Linked DNA regions of Gemmatirosa kalamazoonensis. The protein of the gene in region 1 interacts with the protein of each later gene in a pairwise test. Links are inferred from orthologs where the notes say so. Each region holds a gene or a part of one and is shown in the gene's direction. Other genes may lie near its edges. The genes, in order: topA and J421_RS00475.

What was found.
Region 2: the proteins of topA (region 1) and J421_RS00475 interact in binary tests that used the Escherichia coli proteins (3 or more experiments, as listed by UniProt). The link is inferred for Gemmatirosa kalamazoonensis from one-to-one orthologs.

The regions. Positions count from the first base shown.
Region 1 is NZ_CP007128.1:4,590,315-4,598,972, reverse strand. The notes cover bases 68-3,137. They hold topA (type I DNA topoisomerase), read left to right. Parts: upstream 68-407; coding sequence 408-2,867; downstream 2,868-3,137. Other genes in these bases: J421_RS20030 (YybH family protein), read left to right, coding at 2,995-3,137; J421_RS20040 (DUF494 family protein), read left to right, coding at 68-405. Also shown: more of J421_RS20040, read left to right, coding at 1-67; more of J421_RS20030, read left to right, coding at 3,138-3,519; J421_RS20025 (YybH family protein), read left to right, coding at 3,552-4,073; methylenetetrahydrofolate--tRNA-(uracil(54)-C(5))-methyltransferase (FADH(2)-oxidizing) TrmFO, read left to right, coding at 4,245-5,603; J421_RS20015 (tyrosine recombinase XerC), read left to right, coding at 5,600-6,520; J421_RS20010 (glycoside hydrolase family 10-like protein), read left to right, coding at 6,556-8,148; J421_RS20005 (hypothetical protein), read left to right, coding at 8,151-8,540; ATP-dependent protease subunit HslV, read left to right, coding at 8,581-8,658. UniProt on the Escherichia coli protein: Releases the supercoiling and torsional tension of DNA, which is introduced during the DNA replication and transcription, by transiently cleaving and rejoining one strand of the DNA duplex.
Region 2 is NZ_CP007128.1:68,240-76,761, forward strand. Bases 3,041-5,974 are described here. They hold J421_RS00475 (YigZ family protein), read left to right. Parts: upstream 3,041-4,171; coding sequence 4,172-4,777; downstream 4,778-5,974. Other genes in these bases: J421_RS00470 (aminotransferase class V-fold PLP-dependent enzyme), read right to left, coding at 3,041-4,012; J421_RS00480 (hypothetical protein), read right to left, coding at 4,834-5,466; J421_RS00485 (hypothetical protein), read right to left, coding at 5,403-5,825; J421_RS00490 (hypothetical protein), read left to right, coding at 5,974-5,974. In the rest of the region: J421_RS00460 (M2 family metallopeptidase), read left to right, coding at 1-1,527; J421_RS00465 (Vgb family protein), read left to right, coding at 1,629-2,639; more of J421_RS00470, read right to left, coding at 2,720-3,040; more of J421_RS00490, read left to right, coding at 5,975-6,195; J421_RS00495 (acyl-CoA dehydrogenase C-terminal domain-containing protein), read right to left, coding at 6,242-8,008; J421_RS00500 (hypothetical protein), read right to left, coding at 8,154-8,408; J421_RS00505 (VanZ family protein), read left to right, coding at 8,506-8,522.

The DNA.
Region 1 (8,658 bases):
CGCGAGCGATTCGCGCCAGGCGCCGACCCGCGCGAGGTCGAGGTCTGGCTCGCGTCGCGCGGGTACGACGCGCGTCAGATCGGTGAGATCCTGGAGGTGTTCGCCCCCCATCTCTCCGGCGTCCCGACGGACGGAGGGACCTCGCGTCCCCCGGCGGGACGTCGGCCCGAGGGCCCGCTGTTCCGCGTCCCCGGCAGCCACGAGCGGGGACGCTTCGCCCCCGAGGCGTGGGGTCGGATTCTCGCCCTCTCCGCCACCGGCGCGCTGTCGCCGGCGGACCGCGAGGGGCTCATCGAGCGCGCACTCCAGAGCACCGACGGCCGCGTCGGCCTCGCCGAGCTGCGGGCCCTCCTCGAGAGCGCCGGCATCGACGACGGCGGCTCGACCGCGACGACGATCCACTAGCGATGCCCACGAAGAAGAAGGACACCGAGCCCACGAAGGCGGCGGCCAGGAAGGCGGCGCCCGCGAAGGCGACGCCCGCGAAGGCGACCGCGAAGAAGGCGACGGCGAAGAAGGCCGCCGCCAAGCGGACGCTCAAGTATCAGCCCGCAGACGACGACGAGCCGTCGGAGCCGGGCTCCACGTCGCTCGTCATCGTCGAGTCGCCCGCGAAGGCGAAGACGATCGGCAAGTACCTCGGCCGCGGCTACAAGGTGCGGGCGACGGTCGGCCACGTCCTCGACCTGCCCGAGAAGAAGCTCGGCATCGACATCGAGGGCGGGTTCGAGCCCGAGCTCGTGCCGATCCCCGGCAAGGAGCCGGTCATCGCGGATCTCAAGAAGAACGCGAAGGACGCCCGCGAGGTGTTCATCGCCACCGACCCGGACCGCGAGGGCGAGGCGATCGGGGCGCACGTCGTCAGCGTGATCAAGCGCAAGGGCGGCGCGCCCATCCGGCGCGTGCTGTTCCACGAGATCACGAAGGACGGCGTGCAGCGCGCCATGGCGCACGCCACCGAGATCAACGAGAAGAAGGTCGAGGCGCAGCAGGCGCGCCGCGTTCTCGATCGCCTCGTCGGCTACAAGGCGAGCCCCATCCTCTGGAAGACGGTGAAGAAGGGGCTCTCCGCGGGCCGCGTGCAGACCGTCGCGCTGCGTCTCATCGTCGAGCGCGAGCGCGAGATCCGCGCGTTCGTGCCGGTCGAGTACTGGAGCGTGACCGCGCTGCTCGAGAAGAACGGGCAGACGTTCACCGCCAAGCTGCACCACGTCGACGGCAAGAAGCCCGAGCTGCCTAACGAGGCGGCGGCGGCGAACGTCCTCGCCGACCTCCGGGGGCGGCGCGTCTTCCCGGTCACCGACGTCAAGCGCCGCGAGCGCCGCAAGAACCCGTCGGCGCCGTTCACCACCAGCACGCTGCAGCAGGAGGCCGCGAAGAAGCTCGGCTTCGGCTCCAAGCGCACGATGCGGCTCGCGCAGGATCTCTACGAGGGCATCGAGCTCGGGAAGGACGAGGGCGCGGTCGGTCTCATCACCTACATGCGTACCGACTCCTCGCGCGTCGCCGAGAGCGCGGCGGCCGAGGCGCGCGACTACCTGCACACGCTGTTCGGCCAGGAGTACCTCGCCGCCGGCCCGCAGCTCTACGAGAGCAGCAAGTCGAAGAACACGCAGGACGCGCACGAGGGCGTTAGGCCGACGGATCCGCGGCGCCGCCCGGACCAGGTGCAGCGCTATCTCAAGGAGGACCAGTTCAAGCTCTACCAGCTCATCTGGCAGCGCTTCATGGCCTCGCAGATGGCGCCCGCCGTGTTCGACACGACGACGGTGGACTTCGAGCTCGAGGGCGCGCCCAGCACGTATCTGTTCCGCGCCACCGGCTCCGTCGTGAAGTTCCAGGGCTTCCTCGCGCTCTACCGCGAGGCGCGCGAGGAGGGCGAGGCGAAGGCGCTCGAGGACGAGCAGGAGCTGCCGACGCTCGAGGTGAAGGAGCAGGTGCCGGTGAAGGAGATCACGCCGGCCCAGCACTTCACGCAGCCCCCGCCGCGCTACTCCGAGGCGAGCCTCGTGAAGGAGCTCGAGCGGCTCGGCATCGGCCGGCCGTCCACCTACGCGAGCATCATCTCGGTGCTCGCCGACCGCCGCTACGTGAACCTCGAGCAGCGCCGCTTCTTCCCCACCCCGCTCGGCGAGACGGTCGAGAAGGTCATGGTGAAGAAGTTCCCCGACGTGTTCAACGTCGCGTTCACGGCGAACATGGAGGAGGAGCTCGACCGCGTGGAGGAGGGCGAGGTGTCGTGGCAGCACGTCCTCGACGAGTTCTACACGCCGTTCTCCGCCACGCTGAACGACAACGACCTCGATCAGCTCATCGCCGAGGCGCACGACCTGTCGGCGCTCGCGACGGAGAAGTGCCCGGACTGCGGCGGTCGGCTCGTGCCGAAGGGCGGCTTCTTCGGGCCGTTCGTCGCCTGCGAGAACCATCCGAAGAACTGCAAGTACACGCGGCCGCTGAAGGGCGAGAAGAAGGAGGCGATCGTCACCGATTACCTCTGCCACGAGTGCGGCGCGCCGATGCTGCTCCGCCACGGCCGCTCGGGCGACTTCCTCGGCTGCAGCCGCTTCCCGAAGTGCCGCGGCACGCGCTCCGTGCCGACGGGCGTGAAGTGCCCGAAGGACGGCGGCGACATCTCCGAGCGCCGCTCGAAGGCGCGCGGCAAGCTGTTCTACGGCTGCGAGAACTACCCGAACTGCGACTTCGTGGTGTGGGACAAGCCGGTGCCCGAGGTGTGCCCCGAGTGTGGCTACGTCGGCGCGGAGGCGAAATCCAACAAGACGCGCGGGGCGTACCGTCGGTGCCTGAAGTGCGGCAACGAGTGGGACGTCCAGACGCCGGAGGAGGCCGAAGAGCCGGTCGCCGTCTGACGTCCGCTGCGTGGCTGCGTGGGCTGCGTGGGCCGCGCACGTTGCCCCTCACGCAGCGACGCAGCAACGTAGCCACGCAGCAGCACTCCCCGCCGCACGCACGCCTCTCTCACCCGGAGGTCCCACCATGCGTCGCTGCACCGTTGCCCTCGCACTGCTCGCCGTTGCCGCCTGCTCCCCGAAGGCCGACGAGAAAGTCGACTCCACGACCGCTGCGGCCGCCGTCGCGGCGCCGAACGTGGCCAACACCAAGGCGGACGAGGACTCCATCCGCGCCATCAGCGATCGCATCGGCGCCGCGATGAGCGCCCACGACACCGCCGCCGTGCGCGCGCTCTACGCCGACGACGGTGTCGACTTCACCCCGGGAATGGCGCCGGCGCGAGGGAGCGCCGCGCTCGTCAAGGAGTACGGCGACATGTTCGGCGGGATGAAGGGCCTCAAGGCGACGCTCGCGCCGGCGGACGTGATCGTGTCGCAGTCCGGCGACCTCGCCGTCTCGCGCTCGCGCTACCAGCTGTCGTGGACCGACGCGAAGGGAAAGCCCGCCAGCGACCACGGCAACGTCGTCGTCGCGTGGAAGAAGGTGAACGGCCAGTGGAAGATCGCGACGAGCATCAACGCCTCCGAAGTCCCCATGCCGGGCATGTGACGTCGCACACCTCTCACGCCGGAGTGCCCACCATGCGTCAGTGCATTGCCGCTCTCGCGCTTCTCGTCGCCGCCGGCTGCACCGCGAAGAAGGCCGAGAGCACGGACACCACCACGCCGCCCGCCGCCGTCGCCTCGAACGCCGCCAACACCAGGGCCGACGAGGACTCCATCAAGGCCCTCGGCGAGCGCTGGAAGCAGATGCTCGCCAGCAAGGACACCGCCGGCATCGCCGCGCTGTACACCGACGACGGCGCCGAGTACGCGCCGAACCAGCCGGCCGCGAAGGGGACCGCGGCCGTCACCAAGGCGTGGGCCGGTCTCTACGGACTCGGCAAGGACGTGAAGCTCGACTTCAACGCGTCCGACCTGCTCGTCGCGCAGAGCGGCGACGTCGCCGTCGAGCGCGGCACGTACACCCTCACGTGGACCGACGCGAAGGGCAAGGCGATGAACGACCACGGCAACTACGTCACCGCGTTCAAGAAGGTGAACGGCCAGTGGAAGGTCCTCGCCGACATCAACGCGTCCGAGGTCCCCGTCGCTGGCATGTGATCTCACGCTCCACGCTCCACGCTCCACGCTCCACGCTCCACGCTCCACGCTCCACGCTCCACGCTCCACGCTCCACGCTCCACGCTCCACGCTCCACGCTCACTCCGCATCGCGTAGGAGCGAGCGTGGAGCGTGGAGCGTGGAGGAGCGTGGAGCGTGGTAGATTCCGACATGGGAGTGATTCACGTCGTCGGAGGAGGCCTCGCCGGTTGCGAGGCGAGCTGGCAGTTGGCGGAGCGGGGGCATCGCGTCGTGCTGCACGAGATGCGTCCGCTCCGCACCACCCCCGCGCACAAGAGCGATCGGCTCGCGGAGCTGGTCTGCTCCAACACGTTCAAGAGCACCGAGACGACGAACGCGCACGGCCTGCTGAAGGCCGAGATGCGCGCGCTCGGATCCATGATCCTCGCCGCCGCCGACGAGGCCCGCGTCCCGGGCGGCAGCGCGCTCACCGTCGACCGTGAGCTGTTCGCCCGCGCCGTGCACGAGCGCGTGCACGCGCATCCCAACATCCGCGTGGATGTCGGCGAGGTCACGGACCTCCCCGAGCCGGGGATCGTCGCCACCGGGCCGCTCACGTCGGAGTCGCTCACGCGCGCCATCGCCGAACGGTTAGGCACCGGCGCGCTCGCGTTCTACGACGCCATCGCGCCCATCGTCGCCGGCGACTCCATCGACACGTCCATCGCGTTCCGCGCCGCGCGGTGGGGGAAGGAGACCATGGCGGGCGCCGGCGGCGAGGGCGCGTATTTCAACTGCCCGTTCACGCGCGAGCGGTACGAGGCGTTCCTCGACGCGCTCGTCGCCGCCGACCAGTACGCGGGTCAGGCGTTCGACCCCATCCCGTACTTCGAGGGATGCATGCCGGTCGAGGAGATGGCGAAGCGCGGACGCGATACGCTGCGCTTCGGACCGATGAAGCCGATCGGCCTCCGCGACCCGCGCACCGGCGTGAGGCCGTGGGCGGTCGCCCAGCTGCGCATGGAGGACCGCGACGGCCGCATGTGGAACCTCGTCGGGTTCCAGACGCGCATGCGCACCGGCGAGCAGCAGCGCGTGCTGCGCATGATCCCGGGTCTCGAGCAGGCCGAGTTCCTGCGCTGGGGCTCGATCCATCGCAACTCCTACGTGAACGCGCCCGCCGCGCTCGCGCCGCACCTCGCGCTGCGCGACGCGCCCACCACGCTGCTCGCCGGCCAGCTCACCGGCGTCGAGGGCTACACCGAGAGCACCGCGACCGGTCTGCTCGCCGGCATCAACCTCGATCGCATGCTGCGCGGCGACGAGCCGGTGCTGCCGCCCACGACCACGATGCTCGGCGCGCTGTACCGCTATCTGCGCGACGCCGACCCGGCGCACTTCCAGCCGATGAACGCGAACTTCGGCCTCGTCGACGACCTCGTCGAGCCGGTGCGCGACAAGCAGACCAAGCGCCTGCGGCTCGCCGAGCGCGCGCTCGCGGACCTCGTGGGGTGGCGCGACGAATGGGCGGTGTCGATCGACGCGAGACACCTGCTTTCTCGGACATGAGCGACCAGGTCACCGACTTCCTCGAGCACCTCGCGAAGGAGCGCGACGTCTCGCCGAACACCATCAAGGCGTACGCGCGCGACCTCGGCGAGCTGACGACGTTCCTCGCCGGTTTCTACGGCGCGCGGCCGTGGAGCTGGAGCACGGTGGACCGTCTCGCCATCCGCGGCTTCCTCGGCCACCTCGCGCGTCGCGGGCTCTCCAAAAGGTCGAGCGCGCGCATGCTCTCCGCCGTGCGCTCGTTCTTCCGCTTCCTCCATCGCGAGGAGGTCGTCGACGCGAACCCCGCGCGCGCGGTCGGTACGCCGAAGCTCGACAAGTATCTGCCGAAGTACCTCGACCGCGCGCAGGTCGACCGGCTGTTCGCCGCCGTCGAGGGCCGCGCACGGACCGAGGGGCGCTTCGTCGACGTGCGCAACCTCGCGCTGCTCGAGCTGCTGTACTCCGCGGGGCTGCGCGTCTCCGAGATCCAGGGCGTCAACCGCACCGACCTCGATCTCGTCGGGCAGCAGCTGAAGGTGCGCGGCAAGGGGCGCAAGGAGCGCATCGTGCCGATCGGCGACCACGCCGTGCTCGCGCTCCGCAACTACGAGTCGCGCCGCGACGACCTCGCCCGTCGGCTCGGCGGCAAGATCGATCGCGCGGCGTTCTTCCTCACCGAGCGCGGCAAGCGTGTGAGCGTGCGCGCGATCCAGTCGGCTGTCGTCGCGCTGCTGCGGCTCGTCGACGAGGAGAGCGGCCTCTCCACGCACTCCATGCGCCACACGTTCGCCACGCACATGCTCGACGCGGGCGCCGACCTCCGCGCCGTGCAGGAGCTGCTCGGCCACGCCTCCGTGTCCACCACGCAGATCTACACCCACACGAGCGTCGAGCGGCTCAAGCAGGTGTACCGCAAGGCGCACCCACGGGCGTGAGTCCTGAGGCGGGCAGCGCCGACGGACCTGCTCCTGTGCGACGGGCGCGCCTCGCCCTCGCTGCGCTCGCGTTAGGCACCGCGTGCGCCGGCGATCCGACGGCGCCCGACGCGCCGACGCCTACGCCGACGCCCGTCACGCCGCCGCCGCCCCCGTCGGACACGGCGCCCACGCCGCGGCGCGAGTTCCGCGGCGCGTGGGTCGCCACCGTGTCGAACGTCGACTGGCCGTCGCGCGCCGGGCTCCCCGCCGCGCAGCAGCAGACGGAGCTGCGCAACATCGTCCGCAACTACGTGCAGACGAACCTGAACGCGATGATCCTCCAGGTTCGTCCGGCCGCGGACGCGCTGTACGCGTCGCCGTACGAGCCGTGGTCGCGCTACCTCACCGGCACGCAGGGCGTGGATCCGGGCTACGACCCGCTCGCGTTCGCGGTGAAGGAGGCGCACGCCGCGGGGCTCGAGCTGCACGCGTGGTTCAACCCGTTCCGCGCGGGGCTCGCCGCCGACACGGCGCGCTTCGCCGCGACGCACGTGTGGCGCGCGCGGCGCGACCTCGCGCGCGTGTACGGCACACAGCTCTGGATGGATCCGGGCGACCCCGAGGTCGTCGAGCGCACGGTGCAGGTCATTCTCGACGTCGTGCGCCGCTACGACGTCGACGCCGTACACATCGACGACTACTTCTACCCGTACCAGGAGCGCGACCCGAAGACGAACGCGATCCTCGACTTTCCCGACAGCGCGACGTACGCGCGGTTCAATCCGCGCAACCTCGCGCGCGCCGACTGGCGACGCGACAACATCAACCGCTTCGTCGAGCGGCTGTACCGGCAGGTGCACGCGGTGAAGCCGTGGGTGCGCGTCGGCATCTCGCCGTTCGGCATCTGGCGCCCCGGCAACCCGCCCGGCATCACGGGGCTCGACGCGTACGCCGACATCTACGCCGACTCCCGGCTGTGGCTGACGAGCGGCTGGGCCGACTACCTCGCGCCGCAGCTCTACTGGGCCATCGGCGCCCCGCAGCAGAGCTACACCGCGCTCAACACCTGGTGGGCGCTCCAGAACGTCGTCCACATGCACCTGTGGCCCGGCGTCGCGAGCTATCGCGTGCGCGATGGGACGACGAGCGCGTTCCTGCCTAACGAGATCTCGGACCAGGTGGCCGTCACGCGCACCATCCCCGGCGCGCCGGGCAACATCTTCTACAACACGACGTCGCTGTTCTCGTCCGTGACCGGCGTCGCGCGCCAGCTCGTCTCCACCGTGTACCAGGTGCCGACGCTGCCGCCGGCCACGCCGTGGCTCGACCCGACGCCCCCCGGCGCGCCGACGGTCACCGCGACGGAGGGCACGCCCACCGCGGCCGGGCGCGTGTGGACGGTGCACATCACGCCGCCGGCCGGAGAGGCGGTGCGGTGGTGGGTGATCCAGCCGCGCGTCGCGGGGCAGTGGACCGGGCCCGTCGTCGCGTTCGGGGACCAGCTCGCCGTCGACCTCACGCTGCCGTCGTCCACCGGCGGCGGGCGGCTCGAGATGGTCGGCGTGTCGGGCGCTGACGCGGTGTGGAACGTGGGACTCACGGCATACTGGCGTCCGCCGGCGGTCGCGATCTTGCACCCCCGCTAGGCGTGCGACTGGAGCTCCTTCCCCTCATCTTCGGCGTCGTCGTGGCGCTCGGCGGCCTCGCCCTCGTCTTCGACTCGCGCGTCCCCGACTCGGAGCTGCGGGTGGCCGAGCGCCGACGCCGTGCGCGCACGGAGCGCGACCGCGCCGGCGAGGGGCTCATCGGGGTCGGCATCGCGGCCCTCGGCGCCGCCCTCATCGGGCGTGACGCGTGGGCGTACGGCAACATCGCCGTGCTGGCGGGGGTCGTGTGCCTCGCCGTGGGGAGCTGGCGCAACCGGCAGTACCTGCGCGAGCTCCTGTTCTTTCGTGGCGCCGCCCGCCGCGGCCGCAGCGCCGACCGGCCCACGGACGCGCCCCCGCCGCCACCGCCGCCCTCGGCGCCGCTGCGCTGAGTCGGTCGGAGGGCGGGTGAGCGCGGTTAGATTGGCCCGCATGTCCGCTCCCACCGCCTGCATCCTCCCGCGCGTCCGGGCCACCACCATCCTCGCCGTCCGCCGCGACGGCGAGGTC
Region 2 (8,522 bases), 4.5 Mb from region 1 along the record:
ACGGCGCCGCCGCCGAGCGACCCGGCGAAGGGCGCGGAGCTCGTGCGCCTCACGACCGGCATGGAGGGCGCGTACGGCCGCGGCACGTACTGCCGTCGCGGAGCGCTCGGCCAGCCCGCGGCCACCACCGGCGACTCCACCTGCTATCAGATCAACGATCTGTCGCGCGCGCTCGCCGAGAGCCACGACCCCGCGGTGCTGCTCGACGCGTGGCGCGGATGGCACGCGATCGGCGCGCCGCTGCGCCCGAAGTACGAGCGCTTCGTCGCGCTGTCGAACGAGGGTGCACGCGAGCTCGGGTTCGCGGACCTCGGCGCGATGTGGCGCGCGAACTACGACATGCCCGCCGACCAGTTCCCGCGCGAGGTCGAGCGGTTGTGGAAGCAGGTGGAGCCGCTGTACGTGGCGCTGCACGCCTACGTGCGCACGCGGCTCAACCAGCAGTACGGCGACGCCGTCGTCGCGAAGGACGGGATGATCCCGGCCCATCTGCTCGGCAACATGTGGGCGCAGGAGTGGGGCAACGTCTACCCGATCGTCGCGCCGCCGAACGCGTCGCCCACGTACGACCTCACGGCGCTCTTGAAGGCGAAGAACGTCGACGCGAAAGGGATGGCGAAGTACGCGGAGGGCTTCTTCACGTCGATGGGGTTCGCGCCGCTGCCGGCGACGTTCTGGGAGCGGTCGATGCTCGTGAAGCCGCGCGATCGCGAGGTGGTGTGCCACGCGAGCGCGTGGACGATCGACAACAAGAACGACGTCCGCATCAAGGCGTGCCTCGAGCCGACCGCCGACGACTTCGTCACGATCCACCACGAGGAGGGGCACAACTTCTACCAGCGCGCGTACTCGTCGCAGCCGTACCTGTTCCAGAACGGCGCGAACGACGGCTTCCACGAGGCCATCGGCGACGCGATCGCGCTGTCGATCACGCCGGGCTACCTGCAGCAGGCCGGTCTGCTCGCGACGCCGCCGAGCGCAGCGGCCGACACCGCGCTGCTGCTGCGCCAGGCGCTCGACAAGGTCGCGTTCCTCCCGTTCGGCCTCATGATCGACCAGTGGCGGTGGGGCGTGTTCAGCGGCGCGATCAAGCCGTCGGAGTACAACAAGGCGTGGTGGGACCTGCGCGCGCGCTACCAGGGCGTCGTGCCGCCGGTGGCGCGCAGCGAGGCGGACTTCGACCCCGGCGCGAAGTACCACGTCCCGGCGAACACGCCGTACATGCGCTACTTCCTCGCCCGCGTGCTGCAGTTCCAGTTCTATCGCGCGATGTGCCGCGCGGCCGGCCACACCGGGCCGCTGTATCGGTGCTCGTTCTACGGCAGCAAGGAGGCGGGGGCGAAGCTGGCGCGCATGCTGGAGGCGGGCCAGAGCAAGCCGTGGCAGGAGACGCTGTACGAGATGACGGGCGAGCGCGACATGGACGCCGGCGCGATGCTGGAGTACTTCGCGCCGCTGAAGGCGTGGCTCGACCGGCAGAACGCCGGGCATCCCGTCGGCTGGACGCCGCGCACCGCGACTCGATGAGTCGACGACCTGCTGCGTGGCTGCGTGGCTGCGAGAGTCGTTAGGCAGCTACGCGGCCACGCAGCTACGCAGCTACGCAGCTACTTCACACGGAGGGATGCATGCGCACGGGCATTCGAGTCATCGGATTGTTGGTCGCGCTGGCGCCGGCGGTGGGCGTGTCGCAGCCGGTCCCCGTGCACGAGTGGGAGGTGCCGTGGAAGAACGCGCGCCCGCGCGACCCGATCGCCGACCGGCAGGGGCGCGTGTGGTTCGTCGGTCAGGCGGGCAACTTCGTCGCGCGACTCGACCCCGCCACCGGCCAGTTCCACCGCTTCGCCATCGACGCCGATGCGTTCCCGCACACCGTGAACCTCGACGCGCGCGGCAACGCGTGGTTCACCGGCAACCGCAACGGCTCGGTGTACCGCATCGACGCGGCGTCGGGCAAGATCACGCGCTTCGCCGTTCCCGACTCGTCGGTGCGCGACCCGCACACGATCGCCGTCGCGCCGAACGGGGACCTCTGGTTCACCGCGCAGTTCGGGAACGCGGTGACGCGCCTGAACGCGGCCACCGGGCAGATGCGCGTCGTGAAGATGCCGGAGGCGAACTGGCGCCCGTACGGCATCGCCATGGACTCGAAGGGCCGGCCGTGGTTCGATCTGTTCGGCACGAACCGCATCGGCACGATCGACCCGGCGACGATGCAGCTGAAGACGTTCCCGCTCCCGAGCGACCGCGCGCGCCCGCGCCGCATCGCCGTGACGACCGACGACATGGTGTGGTACGTCGACTACGTGCGCGGCTACATCGGCCGGCTCGACCCCCGGTCGGGCGCCGTGAAGGAGTGGCAGAACCCCGGCGGCGCCGCGTCGCTCCCCTACGCCATGACGGTCGACGACCAGGACCGCCTCTGGTTCGTCGAGACCGGGCTGAAGCCGAACCGCCTCGTCGGCTTCGACCCGAAGGCCGAGAAGTTCTTCGGCATGACCAACATCGGCGGCGGCGACCAGCCCAACACCGTTAGGCACATGACGTTCGACAAGGCCACGGGCGTCATCTGGTTCGGCACCGACCTCGGCACCATCGGCAGGGCGGCGGTCGGGTCCAGGAACAAACCGATCTCGTGACGGCCGCTGCGTGGCTGCGTGGCTGCGTGGCTGCGCGTGGGTCGTGACGCAGCCACGCAGCCACGCAGCCACGCAGCCACTCACGCGATTCCCCTCCGGATCGCCTCCAGCACCTTCTCGGCGAACAGGTCGACGTCGTCCGGCGTCGTGTACACGTTCGGCGTGATGCGGATACCGGACGGGATGTCGTCGCGGATGATCGGCGTCGTGACGATGCGATGCTTGTCGTACAGCCACGCGCCCAGCTTCCCCGGGTCCATCCCGTCGACGAGGAAGTAGCCGATCGCGCCCGCCTTCGTCGGGTCGCGCAGATCGGTCAGCACCTTCACGCGGTCGCTCTCGGCGAGCAGCCGCTTCGCCCACCGGTCGCGCAGCCAGCGCAGCCGCGCCGCCTTCCGCTCCGCGCCGATCGCGCGGTGGAAGGCGAGCGCGGCGGCGATCGCGTTGTGGTTCGCCGCTGGATGCGTGCCGATCTCCTCGTACTTGCGCACGTCAGCCGTCATCGTCGCCGGCGCGGCCATGAGCGGCCAGAGCGTCGCGATCTTGTCGCGCCGCACGTAGAGGAACCCCGTCCCGACCGGCGCGAGCAGCCACTTGTGCAGGCTCGTGCCGTAGTAGTCGGCCCCCAGCGCGTCGCGCGTGAACGGGAAGTGCGCGAACGCGTGCGCGCCGTCGACGAGCACCTCGATGCCCAACGGGCGCGCCAGCTCCACGATGCGGCGCACGGGCAGGATCTGCCCCGTGAGGTTCGTGATGTGCGTGACCTCGATCGCCCGCGTACGCGGCGTGATCGCGGCGCGGAACCGCTCCACGACATGGTCGTCGCTCGGCGGCGGCACGGTGAACGTGATCGACTTCACGACGATGCCGTCGCGCCGCGCGCGCTGGTCCCACGTCGTGAGCATGCGCGGGTAGTTCTGCGTCGCGACGATCACCTCGTCGCCCCGCTGCAGGTCGAGGCCGAGGATCATCGTCTCGTTCGCCTCGCTCGCGTTGCGGACGATCGCCATCTCCTCGGGGTCGCACCCGAACTCCCGCGCCAGCTCGCGGCGCACGCTCTCGATCCGCGGCTCGAGCACGCGCCACATGTGGTCCACCGGGATCTCGTTCGAGAACCGGAGGTCGCGGATCATCGCCTCGAGCACGTGCGTCGGCGTCGGGCTCACGCCGCCGTTGTTCAGGTTCACGAGCGTGCGGTCGAGATCGAACGCGCGCGTGATCTCCGCCCAGTAGTCCTCGTCCGCCGCGAGCGCGTCCGCGGCGCGCGGTCCCGCGATCTCGCTCGCCCGCCGGATCGCGCGCCCCGCGTGGGGCGAGAACGTCGGCAGCGCGGCGGCGACCATGCTCGACACGAACGTGCGGCGGCTCGGCATTGAACGCTCCGGTGTGAACGCGGAGATTCTACGGCGACGGCGGCTCGGCACAAGCCAGGACACGTCCTCGCCATTGCGTTACCATCATGTCCACGGGCCCGCGTGCCGAGTGGCGAGCGCCCATGCATATGATGGTAACGCCGTGGAAATGACGCGCTGATGCGGTACCCCATCCCTGCCGGCGTCCATCGCGAGAAGGACGAGATCGAGCGCAGCCGCTTCATCACGACCGTGGCACCGGCGGCCACCATCGACGAGGCGCAGGCGTTCATCCAATCGATCCGCGACGAGTTCCCCGACGCGACGCACAACTGCTGGGCGTACGTCGTCGGCCCGCCGGGGAGCACGGCGCGCATCGGTCTCAGCGACGACGGCGAGCCGCACGGCACCGCCGGACGGCCGATGCTCACCGCGCTGCTCCACGGCGGCGTGGGCGACGTCGCCGCGGTCGTCACGCGCTACTACGGCGGCATCAAGCTCGGCACGGGCGGGCTCGTGCGCGCGTACGGCGGCTGCCTGCAGCGCGCGCTCGAGACGCTGCCACGCGGCGAGCGCGTGGAGTGGGTCGCCGTGCAGGCGCTCGTGTCGTACGCCGACGTGACGCCGGTGCGCCAGCTCGTCGCGGCGCACCGTGGAGAGATCCTGCACGAGGAGTACGGCGCCGATGTGACCTACACCGTTAGGCTTCCCGCCCCCGACGTCGAGCCGTTCGTGGCCGCGCTGCGCGACGCCACGCGCGGCGCCGCGATCGTCGAGCGTCCGTGACGGCGGCGTGGCGGCGCGAGCGCGTCGATGTCACGCAGCCACGCAGCGACGCCGCGTCACAGCACGTCCGCGATCGCCGCGATCTCCTCCGCCGCCTTCCACGCCTCGGCGAGGTGCGCCAGCTCCCCCTCGAGGATCTTCCGCTCGGCGTCCTCGTGCAGGGCCATCTCCACCGCGAGGCGCTCCACCGGCGTGAGGCCTAACGCGCCGACCTTGCGCATCTTCGCCATCACGCGGCCGCCCGGTCGCGCGGACAGCCGAGACGCGGCGCGCAACCAGCCCGTGACGTCGCCGCGCTCGCCGATGCGCTGCACCGCCGCGCGCACCTGCGACGCGCTCGCGCCCCACGCGTTCGAGCGCGCGAGCAGCACGCCGAGCCCGCGCTGCGCGGCGGCGCCGGTGAGCACGCGCACGCCGTCGTCCTGCTGCAGGTGGATCGCCGGCGCGCCGCCGTCGTAGAGCAGCGCCGACTCGCGCAGGTGCCGCACGCGCACGTTCAGCATGTGGCCCGTGCCGTCGGGCACGTGCGCCACCACGCGCTCGGACAGCAGCCAGTCCTTCGCCATCTGGTAGGGCACCTGCACGCCGCCCGCGACCCAGCCGGAGAAGTAGATCCCGCCCGACATCAGCGCCGTCGCCATCGCCGGCACCGCCACCGGCGCCGCGGCCACCACCGCGACCGCGCCCACGCCCCCGCGGCGATCGCGCGACGGCGACGGCGGCCGAACTGGTCGCCGTAGCGCCACGCCGCGAACTCCGGCCGCAGCGGCGCGCCGATGCGCACCAGCTCGAGCCCTTCGGAGAGCTTCGCGAGCCCGATGTTGTCCGTCGACACGCGCACCCGCGTCGAGCGGAACATCCGCTCCGCGTCCTCGATCGCCTCCCACCGCTCGTCGAGCGGCGTCAGGTTCCACCGCTCGCAGCTCCGGCAGACGACCCACAGCCGGCCCTTGTCCGCGTCGAACGCGACGCGCCGCCCCACCGGCATGGACTCGAGGACGTCGTTGCCGCCGAACGGCGTGTCGCAGAACAGGCAGGTGGCGTACACGAGTCTGACCTCGGGAACGGGGGACGCGGATGCGGCGACCGGCGGCTGTGCCGTGGAGTGACGCACGGAGCACGCCGCGCGCGTCCACTCACCGCTATGTTGCCACCACGCCCCGCGTTCGCGCCATCCCGAGTCCACTGCCTCCGTCGTGTCCCCCCGCCTGCTCCGCGTCCTCGTCCCGGTGCTCGTCCTCGTCACGGGCGGCTTCGGGCTCTATCAGCTCTTCGTGGCCGGCATCGCGCTGCGCGTGAAGTCGTACCCGTTCGCGCTCCTGTACGCCGTCATGGGCCTCGCCGGGCTCGCAGTGGCCACCGCGCTCGCGCGCGTCGGAAAGGGCAGGAGAGCGGGAGGGCAGGAGGGCAGGAGCTGACGCCTCTCCTGCCCTCCTGCCCTCCTGCCCCTGCCGTCCTGCCGTCCTAGATCATCGCGTCCATCACCGGCGCCGCCCCCGCCGCGATCGTCGCCGCGAGCGCCGACGTCTGCGGCAGCAGCTTCGTGAAGTAGAACCGCGCCGTCTTCACCTTCGCGTCGTAGAACGCGTCGCCCTCCTTCGCCACGGCGACCTGCGCCATGCGCAGCCACATCCACCCCGTGGCGACGAGACCGAACAGCCGCAGGTAATCCACCGCCGCGGCGCCCGCTTCGTCGGGGTTCTGCATCGCCTTGTTCATCACCGTCATCGTCGACTCCTGCAGCTTGCGCAGCGCGTCGAGCAGCGGCTGGGCGAACTCCGCGAGGCGCGGCTCGGCCGCCGCTTCCTTCGCCGTGCGCTGCACCATCGGCAGGAACCGGCGCAGCAGCCGGCCGCCACCCTCCGGCACCTTGCGGCCGATGAGGTCCATCGCCTGGATGCCGTTCGTGCCCTCGTAGATCTGCGCGATGCGCGCGTCGCGCACGAACTGCTCGATGCCGAACTCGCGGATGTACCCGTGTCCGCCGAGGCACTGCAGCGCGAGGTTCGTCACCTCGAAGCCGGTGTCGGTGAGGAACGCCTTGATGATCGGCGTCATGAGCGCGACGAGGTCCGACGCTTCCTGCCTAACGGTCTCGTCGGGGTGCTTGTCCTCGACGTCGATGAGCTGCCCCACCCAGTACGCGAGCGCGCGCTCCCCCTCGATGTACGCCTTCGCCGTGAGCAGCATGCGGCGCACGTCGGGGTGCACGACGATCGGATCGGCCTCGCCCTGCGGGTTCTTCGTGCCGGTGAGCGCGCGGCCCTGCAGCCGCTCCTTCGCGTAGGCGAGCGCGTTCTGGTACGCGACCTCCGCGAGCCCCAGCCCCTGCATCCCCACGCCGAGTCGCGCGCCGTTCATCATCGTGAACATGGCGCGCATGCCCTTGTGCGGCTCGCCGACGAGCCACCCGGTCGCGTTGTCGAAGTTCATCACGCAGGTGGCGTTCGCCTTGATCCCCATCTTGTGCTCGATGGAGCCGCACCGTACGCCGTTGGGCGTGCCGATGCCTCCCTCCTCCGTCGGCAGGAACTTCGGCACGAGGAACAGCGAGATCCCCTTCGTCCCCGGCGGCGCGTCGGGCAGCTTCGCGAGCACGAGGTGGACGATGTTCTCGGCGAGGTCGTGCTCGCCCGCGGAGATGAAGATCTTCGTTCCCGTGACGTGATACGCGCCGTCGCCGGCGGGCACCGCCTTCGTGCGGATGATGCCGAGATCCGTGCCCGCGTGCGGCTCGGTGAGGCACATCGTGCCGCACCACGTGCCGTCGACGATCTTCGGCAGGAAGCGCCGCTTCAGCTCCTCGTCGCCCCAGCGCTCGAGCGCGATCGTCGCGCCGTGGCCGAGCTCCGGGTACATGCTGAACGAGAGGTTGGCCGAGCAGAGCAGCTCGTCGAACACGAAGCGCGCGAGGTGCGGCAGCCCCTGCCCGCCCCACTCGGCCGGCGCGGTCATGGCGGGCCAGCCGCCGCTCACGAACTGCGCGTACGCCTCCTTGAAGCCGGCCGGCGTGCGGACGACGCCGTTCTCGTAGTGGCACCCCTCCGCGTCGCCCGACTGGTTGAGCGGCGCGAGCACCTCCTCGCACAGCTTCCCCCCCTCCTCGAGCACGGCGAGCAGCACGTCCGGTGTCGCTTCCTCGTAGCCGGGGAGCCGCGAAAGCTGTTCGACGTCCAGCACCTCGGTGAGGATGAAGCGAATGTCGTCGAGCGGAGCCTTGTAGCTGGGCATGGAGGGAATCCGTTGAGCGCGGTCAGTGAGAGCCGAACACTGTTCGGCTGAAAGCTGTCTGCGGGGGTCCGGGAGGGCAAGAGAGCAAGAGGGGGACCGGCTCGCGTCGCCCGGTCCCCCTCCTGCCCTCGTGCCCTCTGCTCTCTTACTTGTACGGATCCCAGGTCGCTGCCTCGAAGGCCGACCAGAGGTGCATCACCCAGCCGAGCGTGCCGAACGAAAGCGCCCAGAAGGCGATGGCCAGGACGAAGTGCCAGAGCGCCTTCCCCAGGCGACCCTGCGTGAGCTGGCCGAGCCCCGGCGCGATCAGGGAGCAGATCGCGGCGATGACGTTGGCGGTCGATCCCTTTCCGGCCACTTGAGCCTCCGCGCGGCGAGTGTGCGTCGAGCTGTCGTGCACGCGGCACCCGCCGCGCGCAGCACTCCCTACGGAACCACCTGGCGCCAGGTTACGCCGCGACTCCAGCCGCACGCGCGACGGGCCGACACTCGGCAGGGTGACGCCCACCCACGA